2 linked regions of the Heliomicrobium gestii genome follow. The protein of the gene in region 2 binds, or shares a complex with, the protein of the main gene of each other region. Links are inferred from orthologs where the notes say so. Each region holds a gene or a part of one and is shown on either strand. Other genes may lie near its edges.

Region 1 (4,853 bases), on a different replicon or contig from region 2:
CTGGGCGGCGACATCGCCATTATGGCCAATGGCGCCGGCATCACCATGGGCACATTGGACATGGTACAACTCTTTGGCGGTCAACCGGCGAACTTCATGGACGCCGGCGGCGGAACAGGGGTAGAAGGCACGGCCAAGGCGCTCCGCATCCTCTTGGCCCAGAACCCTAAGGTCATCTTGATCAATATCTTTGGCGGGATCACCCGCTGTGACGACGTCGCCAATGCCCTGGCGCAGGTGAAACAGAACATCGGCATCCCCGTCCCGGTCGTCGTCCGTATGGTCGGCACCAACGAGGAGGCGGGTGTTCGCATCCTGAAGGAAGTCGGAATCGACGCCTATCGGGATATGAAAACGGCCGCTCAAATGGCCGTTGCGCTTGCAAAACGCGGGGAGGGGGCGTAATCATGGCGATCCTGGTCAATGGGGCATCAAGCGTGCTGATTCAGGGGATCACGGGCAAGCAAGGAAGTTTCCATTTTCGACAAATGCGCGCCTTCGGAACCAACATCGTCGCCGGCGTCGCGCCGGGCAAGGGCGGCAGTCGCTTCGAGGACATTCCCCTCTACGAGACGGTCCAGGAAGCCTGTGAGCATCATACCATCGACGCGACGGTGCTGTTTATCCCGGCGGCCTTCTGCAAAGACGCTGCGTTGGAAGCCATCGAAGCGGGCATCAAAGTCATTGTCATCATCACTGAACATATCCCGGTGCAGGATGAGTTAATCATAGTGAATCGGGCCAAACTGAAGGAAGCCGTGATCATTGGACCGAACACCTTCGGTATGGCCTCCTGGAAGTGCAAGCTGGGCATCCTTCCCAATGTCGCCTTCTCCCCGGGTCCGGTCGGCGTCGTAGCCCGTTCAGGAACCTTGACCTATGAGATCGTCGGTTCACTGACAAACGTCGGCATCGGCCAGACCAGTGTCATCGGTCTCGGCGGAGACCGTGTCCCGGGTTCATCATTTGTAGATATGCTCAAACGGTTTGAGGTCGACCCGGACACAAAATGTGTCGTCCTTGTGGGCGAAATCGGCGGAAACGCCGAAGAAGAGGCGGCCGAGTTCATCAAGACCATGAGCAAGCCTGTCGTCGCATACCTGGCCGGGAAAAGCGCCCCTCCGGGCAAGCGCATGGGGCATGCGGGCGCGATCATCGAGCGGGGCAAGGGCACTTACGAAGGAAAAGTAAAGGCTCTGACCGCCGCCGGCGCACAAGTGGCCACCTTCCCCTACGAAGTCGTAGAAAAAGTCCAGACGTTGCTTGGTCATGCCTGACCGGTAGGACAATCTCCGGCGCCGCCGCGACTGCGGCGGCCCGGACTTCCATCGATCAGGCCGCCAAGAAGCACGGCGATCCACGGGCGAGAAGGGCACCGCACCATTCGTTCCCAAGTTCGAAAGGAGGTTCATCGGTTCGTGTTTGATTCGGAAAAAGTCGCACAAGTCAGTGAAGCTAAAGCAAAGTGGCAGGAGAACTCGTTGGGCAAGGTCCTCAAGAAGGCTCCCGAGCGCCGCGCCGAGTTTGCCACCGATTCCGGTATCTCCATGAACACCCTCTACACCCCCGAAGACGTAGCCGATCTCGACTACGCCCGTGATCTCGGGTTCCCCGGCGAGTTCCCCTACACCCGCGGGGTGCAGCCGAACATGTACCGCGGCCGTCACTGGACCATGCGCCAGTATGCCGGTTTCGGCACCGCCGAACAGACAAACGAGCGTTTCCGCTACCTGCTTGAGCAGGGGCAGACGGGTCTTTCCTGCGCCTTCGACCTGCCGACTCAGATCGGCTATGACTCGGATGATCCCCTGTCTCAGGGTGAGATCGGCAAGGTCGGTGTCGCCATCGACACTATGGCCGATATGGAAATCCTCTTCGATAAAATCCCCTTGGATAAAGTCTCCACTTCAATGACCATCAACGCCCCTGCTGCAGTGTTGTTGGCCATGTACATCGCTGTCGCGGAAAAGCAGGGCGTCAGCGCTGATAAAATCGCCGGCACCATCCAAAACGATATCCTCAAGGAGTACATCGCCCGCGGCACCTACATCTTCCCGCCGGCGCCGTCGATGCGCCTGATCACGGACATCTTTGCCTACTGCGCAGAGAAAGTGCCCAACTGGAACACCATCTCCATCTCGGGCTACCACATCCGTGAAGCCGGCTCCAGCGCCGCTCAGGAAATCGCCTTCACCCTGGCTGACGGCATCGCCTACGTCCAGGCGGCCATCAACGCCGGTTTGGATGTGGATAAATTTGCCCCCCGCCTGTCCTTCTTCTTCAACGCCCACCTGAACTTCTTTGAAGAGATCGCCAAGTTCCGGGCGGCCCGCCGGCTGTGGTCCAACATCATGAAGGAACGCTTTGGCGCTAAGAACCCCCGTTCCTTGGCTTTCCGCGTGCACACCCAGACGGCTGGCTCCACCCTTACGGCGCAGCAGCCTAACGTCAACATCATGCGCGTCGCCTTCCAAGCCCTGATGGCTGTGCTCGGCGGCACCCAGTCGCTGCACACCAACTCCAAGGACGAAGCGCTCGCGCTGCCGAACGAAGAGTCGGTTCTCATCGCACTGCGGACCCAGCAGGTCATCGGCTATGAACTCGGCGTCGCTGACGTGGTCGACCCCCTGGGCGGTTCCTACTACATCGAATCGCTCACCAACCAACTCGAAGGCAAGGCCAAGGAATACATCCAGAAGATCGACGATCTGGGCGGCGCGCCCAACGCCATCGAATACATGCAGCGTGAGATCCAGGCCAGCGCCTATCGTTACCAAAAGGGCGTCGAGTCTGGCGATAACGTGGTCATCGGTGTCAACAAGTTCCAAATGAAGGAAGAGCCGCCCAAAGGCCTGCTGAAAGTTGACCCGGCCCTCGGCGAAGCCCAGAAGGCCAAGCTGAAAAATGTCAAAGAATCTCGTGACAATGTTGCCGTGCAAGAAGCCCTGGCCCGCGTACGCGCTGCCGCCCAAGGCAACGAGAACATGATGCCTGTCATCATCGAAGCCGTGAAGGTCTATGCCTCCCTCGGCGAAATCTGCGGTGTCATGCGGGACGTCTTCGGCGAATATCGTCAACAAATCATTTTCTAAGCGGGGAGGGTCGCTCGTACCATGGAAAAGAAACCGATTCGCGTAGTAGTTGCCAAACCGGGCCTGGACGGCCACGATCGCGGCGCCAAGGTCATCGCCCAAGCGCTCCGGGACTCCGGCATGGAAGTCATCTATACCGGTCTGCGCCAAACGCCGGCCCAGATCGTTGAAGTCGCCATCCAGGAAGACGCCCAGATCGTCGCTTTGAGTTCGCTCTCTGGCGCTCACAGCGCTCTTTTCCCGCAGGTGGTGGAAGGCCTTCGCGCCCAGGGGCTCAATGACGTCCTCGTCCTCGGCGGCGGCGTCATCCCTGATGACGACATCCCCTTCCTGAAGGAATCGGGTGTGGCTGAAATTTTCACTCCTGGCACGGATACGCGGGACGTCGTGGCGTTCATCGAAGAACACTTCTACGGCCCCAAAAAAAAGCCTGAAATCCAACACATCGACCATGTCGGCATTGCGGTGAAGGACCTGAATGCGGCCATCGCCTTCTATGAGAACGTCATCGGCATCAAGTGCACGGCCATCGAAGAGGTTCCCGAGCAGAAGGTGCGCGTTGCCTTCTTCCCCTCTGGCGACGCTGAGGTGGAACTCCTCGAATCGACCGATCCGGAAGGCCCCATCGCCAAGTTCATCGCCAAGAACGGCGAAGGCATCCAACACGTAGCCTACCGCGTCGACGATCTGGAAGCCAAGCTGGAAGAACTTAAGAAGGCGGGTGTTCCGCTCATCGATAAGACACCGCGGCGCGGCGCCGGCGGCGCTGACATCGCTTTCCTCCATCCGAAAGGCACCTTCGGCCATCTGGTCGAACTCTGCCAGCGTCCCGGAAAACTCAAGTAAGACCGGGCCGTCACACCATCGTCACTGCTGTGGCCCGTCGATCCCCGCATGAGGCAAGGGGAGAGGGCGCAACATAGTTCCACGAATACAGGCGTATGAAGATTGGGAGGGATCATTCCCTTGAACATGGAAGAACGTTTGGCTCAGTTGGCGAAATACCGCGAGAAGCTCACCCAGGGCGGCGGCCCGAAGCGGATCGCCAAGCAACACGAGTCCGGCAAGATGACTGCCCGTGAGCGCATCGAAGCCCTGCTCGATCCCGGTTCCTTTGTTGAACTCGGTGTCTTTGTCGGCGACAGCAATTTCGACACCCTGGAAAACCCGGGTGAGGGTGTCGTTGTCGGCCACGGCACTGTCGAAGGCCGCGTGGTATATATATACGCCCAGGACTTCACCGTTTCTGGCGGTTCCCTCTCGAAGGCCCATGCCGACAAGATCGTCAAGGTCATGGACCTGGCCCTGAAAAACGGGGCGCCCTGCCTCGGCTTGAACGACTCCGGCGGCGCGCGGATTCAACAAGGCGTTGATGCTTTGGAAGGATACGGCAGCATCTTCTACCGCAACACACTCTCTTCCGGCGTCATTCCCCAGATCTCGGCCATCCTCGGCCCTTGCGCCGGCGGCGCCGTCTACTCGCCCGCCCTTACCGACTTCATCTTCATGGTCAACGGCATCTCCCGCATGTTCATCACCGGGCCTCAGGTCATCAAGGCCGTCACCGGCGAGGACGTATCGCCCGAAACCCTCGGCGGCGCCCTGACACACAACCAGCGGTCCGGTGTGGCCCACTTCATGGCCGACAGCGAACTGGAGTGCTTTGAACAGATCCGCGCATTGCTCTCCTACCTGCCGTCCAACAACATGGAAGAACCTCCCGTTGTCGACCCTGTTGAACCGGAGTTCGATGCGGAAGAG
Region 2 (4,935 bases):
GTCGCGGATGTTTTCCAGCCAGCCCAAGTAGATCTTCGTAAACCGCTCAGGCACGAACTTGAGCCGCCCGTCCTTGACGACCTCCATCGCCGGCTCGGCCAGGGGCTTCATGCGGACAAACCACTGGGGAGACACCATCGGTTCGACGACGGTGTCACAGCGGTAACACTGGCCGACGGCGTGGACATGGTCGTTGACTTTCACCAGATACCCCTGGGCCTCCAGATCGCCGACGATGCGCTTGCGGCACTCATAGCGGTCCAACCCGGCGTAGGGGCCGGCTTCATCGTTCATGAGGGCTTCCTTGGTCATGACAGTGATCTGGGGAAGGTTGTGACGCAGGCCCACCTCAAAATCGTTCGGGTCATGGGCCGGCGTGATCTTGACGACGCCGGTGCCGAAGGCGGGATCGACGTAGGCGTCGGCGATGACAGGGATCGGCCGGTTGACGATAGGCAGGACGACCATTTTTCCGATCAGGTGCTTGTAGCGGTCATCGTCGGGATGGACGGCTACCGCCGTGTCGCCAAGCATCGTTTCGGGTCGGGTTGTCGCCACGACGACTTCGCCGTCGCCGCCTTGGACAGGATAGCGGATGTGCCAGAGGTGGCCGCCGCGCTCCTCATGCTCCACCTCGATGTCGGAGATGGTCGTTTGGCACTTGGGGCACCAGTTGATGATCCGGTTGCCCCGGTAGATCAAGCCTTTTTCGTAGAGGCGGATGAAGACCTCCTGGACAGCCTCGGAACAGCCCTCATCCATGGTGAAGCGCTCCCGGCTCCAGTCGCAGGAGGTGCCCAGGGTGCGCAGTTGGGTCGTGATGCGGTTGCCGTACTGGTGTTTCCAATCCCAAACCCGCTCCAAAAAGGCATCGCGGCCGAGGTCGTACTTGGAGACGCCTTCCTTGGACAGGGCTTCTTCCACCTTGGCTTGCGTGGCGATGCCGGCATGGTCAGTGCCGGGAACCCAGAGCACGTTGTAGCCCTGCATCCGCTTAAAGCGGGAAAGGATGTCCTGAAGGGTGTTGTCAAGGGCATGGCCCAGGTGCAGGCTTCCCGTCACGTTCGGCGGAGGCATGACGATCGAAAAGGGTTTGCCGCCACCTTTGACGTCGGCTTTGAAAAAGCCCTTCTCACTCCACCAGGCATAGCGCATGGCTTCCACCTGTTTGGGATCATAAGTTTTGGACAAACCGGAAGATGTCGCTTCGCTCACTTGAATCCTTCCTCCCGTTGATTTCCTATCGGTCCGCTTACCCTGCGCCGGAAAAATCTCCGGTCGCGCAAAAAATACAAAAAGCACCCCGTCCGGCAAAGGACGGAGTGCTCCGCGGTACCACCTTTGTTCTTCCGGCCGCCGGCGAATCGCCGCGGTCGAAAAAGCGCTCTTGGGGGACGATAACGGGTCCAACCGGCCTCGCGGCACTCCGGGACGACTTCCACCGCGCCACCCGGCGACCTTTCAGCCAGGGGAACACCCCTGGGTCGCCTCTCTGCAGGGTTTAAAACGGTGTACTCCTCCCCATCGTCGTTTTCAACCGATGGATTATTCCTTTATCTTAGGGACTTTGGTTCCTTTTGTCAAGTTTGCCCCAAAGGGTTACTGAGGCTCCCCCGATGCGAGCCCTTTTTCCAGCACCTGTTCAGCCGCCGTATTCGGATCGAGGGTGCGATGGATCACCTCGTCGAGAATCCGGTCCCACTCGCCTGTTTTCTCCACTTTATTCCGGATCAGATCCTTGATGTGATGCTCGATCACTTCGCGCAGTTCCAACTTGATCCGCTGTTTTCGTTCGTCGGCGAGTTTTCCTGTCGTCTCCAGGTGATCACGGTGCTTCTGGACGGCATCGAGCAGTTGGTCGATGCCGCTGTCGCGCATGGCCACCGTGCGCACGACAGGGGGACGCCACTCCTGGGTGCCGGGGCGGGTGCGGGCGCCCAGATCAAGCATCACCTCGATCTCGGTGACGACACGATCGGCCCCTTCCAGATCAGCCTTGTTGACAGCGAAAACATCGGCAATCTCCATGATGCCCGCCTTGATGGCTTGGATGGAGTCGCCGGCGCCAGGGGTGAGCACGACGACGGTGGTGTCGGCGGCGGTCATGATCTCCAGTTCGGACTGGCCGACGCCGACCGTTTCGACGAGGATGTAGTCACAGCCAAAGACGTCGAGGACCTTGAGCACCTCTTTTGTCGCCCGGGCCAAGCCGCCAAGGCTGCCCCGGGTGCCCATGGAGCGGATGAAGACATCCTTGTCCATGTAGTGCTCATTCATGCGGATGCGGTCACCAAGGATGGCGCCGCCCGTGAAGGGGCTCGTCGGGTCGACAGCGACGACACCGACTTTCTTGCCCTGTTTGCGCAAGCCCGAGATCAGGCGGTCAGTCAGGCTTGATTTGCCTGCGCCCGGCGAGCCGGTGATGCCGAGGACGTAGGCTTTGCCCGTATGGGGGTAAAGCGCTTTCAGCAACTCCTGTTTTTCGGGGCCGCCGTTTTCTACGAGGGTGATCATCTTGGCTGCCACTCGTCGCTCGCCGGCGATCAGGGCGGGAATCTGGTCGATCATGGGTTCATGCACCACCTGTACGAATTTCGCCGAGAGGGATCGTCCGTTGCCAACTGAAAATCCGATGGCTCGCCCTTTGAACCGGTATGTGTTCAGAAAGTATTCGTTCGATCTTGACGGAATTCCTGCACAGACCCATTTGTTCGACTATTCACAAACGTCGCAAGGAGGAACGTCACAGGCGTTGCGGCTATTTCCACCACAGGGTGTATACACCGACAGTCACCAGGGCCGCCCCCAAAAAGATCAATAGACCCATACCCACGGTCATGGCCGCCCGCTTCCAGGCGCTCTCCCCCCGTCGTCCACGCGCTCGCGCCTCCGGCGGCATATCTTTGAGCGGATCGCGCGATCCCCGCAATCGATCATTGGTGATGACCGGAAGGGACGAACCGGCGACAGTGTCATCAATGACAAGGACAGGTTTTCCTTTTTCCGCAGCCACATTCCCTGCCTGCTCGGGAACAGCGAACATCATCCGGGCCGTTTCCTCAATCGGTCGTTCGAAACGAGGAAGCGGCGCGCCAGGCTGCGCCGAATTCTGCGACAGAGCGCCGGACGCGGCAGCTGTTTCGGCGGCAGGCCCTTCTCCGAAACGGACGCTGGCCTTCGCTCCATAGGCGTTGGGACTGGAAAAGGCAGGATTTTTGCCAACTGGCGCCGAACGAGGGTAAAGCGGCACCGGTTGGGTGCGCGCCGAACGGGTAACCTGGATCGCCTGCCAGTCTTCTGTGGCCACCATGGCGCCTTTGCGCCAGCGGTAAAAGCCATGGGTGCCTGACTGGGGATCGACAACCCAGCCGATGTGCCAGGGCCGGGAAAAATACTCCTGCTGAATCGTCAAATCCTGACCGGAAAAGAAGAGGCCGCAGCCGGGATGGCTGTGCACCCAGCCGAGAACCTGCAGTTTCGGCGCCAGCTTGCGCAGGCGCTCCCACTCCTTCCAATCGGCTTCTGTCAGCTTGAGACTCGTATGGACCGGCTCGGCGTTCAGGGCCGGCAGGAAGGTGTCCACGCGAACAAGGGCCCCTAAAATCCCTGAACGTTCCTGAAAAAAGACATCGCCCAGGAGCAGGCCGCCGGCCTCATGGTTGGATTTTCCTACATATTCACTCACATCGTTGAAGGCCTTGTCCAGGATTTCAACGTGTAGATATTCGACATTAATCTCTTCGTTCATCGGAATTCTAACCCCTTTCCCCGTAGCGTTACCATTATATCCCCGGTATTTCGACGATTCAATCCACCAGAGGGGAGAAAATGGAGGAGAATGGGGCGGCTCCATAAAAAATAACAGATCGGTGAGACCAAAAGGGAAAAATACTAAGCAGACAGGGGGTTCCCACATGGAATTGGCGCTAACGATCGTCATTACCGCTTTTGCCGCCCTCGCCTTGTGGCTGGCGGCGCGCTATGTTTTCGGCGGCGACGCAGAAGATATCTCCTATGATCAGGCGGCGCGCATCCTGGCGGAGGAGAAGCGAGCGCTCCTGCTCGACGTCCGAACCGCCCGTGAACACCAAACCCGCCGGCCCGTTGGTGCCCACAACATTCCCCTCCAGGAGTTGAAACAGCGCCTGACCGAGTTGGAACCATACCGGCAGTACAGTATCGTCGTCATCTGCGCCAGCGGCATGCGCAGCCGAATGGCCGTTCAAACGCTCCGCAAACAGGGCTTCTCTGGTGTGAAAAATTTCCGTGGCGGCATAACTAACTGGCAGGGAGAATTGGAAAGCGGCTGACCGCCCCTCTTCAGCGACGGCAGCGCATTTTCGACGTCCAAAGGGGCGTCTATAGAAAGCGAAACAGACAGGAGGAATTGGTTTTGGCCAAGAAGCTCACCTTGCCCCAGTGCAAAGAAGTGAAAAAGCAAGGCAAACGGCTGCGCATGATCACCGCCTATGACTACCCCTTCGCCCGCCTTGTCGATGAGAGCGACATCGAGATCATCCTGGTCGGCGATTCCCTGGGGATGGTTGTTCTGGGCTATGACAGCACCGTTCCGGTCACCCTCGAAGAAATGATCCATCACTGCCGGCCTGTCGTTCGGGGCGCAAAGAACACCCTGATCGTCGCCGACATGCCCTTCGGAACCTACAATGTCTCTCCTGAAGACGCCATTCGCAACGGCAACCGCATGCTGAAGGAAAGCGGCATTGAAGCCGTCAAGATCGAAGGGGGAACCCACATCGCCCCAACGGTCCGCGCTCTCGTCGACGCCGGCATCCCCGTCATGGGCCACATCGGTCTCACCCCGCAGACGGCGGCCCAACTGGGCGGTTTCAAGGTCCAGGGGAAGACAGAGGAAGCAGCCGAGCAGATGCTGAAAGACGCCTTGGCGCTGGAGGCGGCCGGCGCCTTCAGCGT

What was found. The genes of interacting proteins can lie anywhere in the genome.
Region 1: the proteins of meaB (region 2) and GTO89_RS00350 are in contact, whole or in part, in a crystal structure (PDB 8DPB), measured with the Methylorubrum extorquens proteins. The link is inferred for Heliomicrobium gestii from one-to-one orthologs. Residues at the interface, in SOR26638.1 of Methylorubrum extorquens: Arg20, Ala21, Ala24, Arg25, Thr28, Ser32, Arg33, Arg34, His37, Thr98, Gly99, Gly100, Ser101, Ile102, Leu103, Lys106, Thr107, Ala110, Ala113, Ile114, Asp115, Arg116, Ala118, Phe119, Ile120, Arg121, Pro122, Pro124; in SOR27001.1 of Methylorubrum extorquens: Glu577, Glu578, Asn579, Asp580, Gly581, Arg582, Arg583, Arg585, His596, Ala604, Ser605, Ala608, Asp609, Gly611, Phe612, Asp613, Val614, Asp615, Ile616, Gly617, Pro618, Leu619, Glu625, Arg628, Gln629, Val631, Glu632, Asn633, Asp634, Glu661.

The regions. Positions count from the first base shown.
Region 1 is NZ_WXEX01000001.1:74,147-78,999, forward strand. The notes cover bases 876-3,755. They hold GTO89_RS00350 (acyl-CoA mutase large subunit family protein), read left to right. Parts: upstream 876-1,418; coding sequence 1,419-3,092; downstream 3,093-3,755. Other genes in these bases: sucD (succinate--CoA ligase subunit alpha), read left to right, coding at 876-1,277. In the rest of the region: sucC (ADP-forming succinate--CoA ligase subunit beta), read left to right, coding at 1-405; more of sucD, read left to right, coding at 408-875; GTO89_RS00360 (acyl-CoA carboxylase subunit beta), read left to right, coding at 4,059-4,853. UniProt on the Escherichia coli protein: Catalyzes the interconversion of succinyl-CoA and methylmalonyl-CoA. Could be part of a pathway that converts succinate to propionate.
Region 2 is NZ_WXEX01000003.1:81,500-86,434, reverse strand. The notes cover bases 585-3,546. They hold meaB (methylmalonyl Co-A mutase-associated GTPase MeaB), read right to left. Parts: upstream 2,569-3,546; coding sequence 1,600-2,568; downstream 585-1,599. Other genes in these bases: GTO89_RS04245 (Mov34/MPN/PAD-1 family protein), read right to left, coding at 2,759-3,546; GTO89_RS04255 (valine--tRNA ligase), read right to left, coding at 585-1,215. In the rest of the region: more of GTO89_RS04255, read right to left, coding at 1-584; more of GTO89_RS04245, read right to left, coding at 3,547-3,748; GTO89_RS04240 (rhodanese-like domain-containing protein), read left to right, coding at 3,915-4,310; panB (3-methyl-2-oxobutanoate hydroxymethyltransferase), read left to right, coding at 4,394-4,935. UniProt on the Escherichia coli protein: Binds and hydrolyzes GTP. Likely functions as a G-protein chaperone that assists AdoCbl cofactor delivery to the methylmalonyl-CoA mutase (MCM) ScpA and reactivation of the enzyme during catalysis.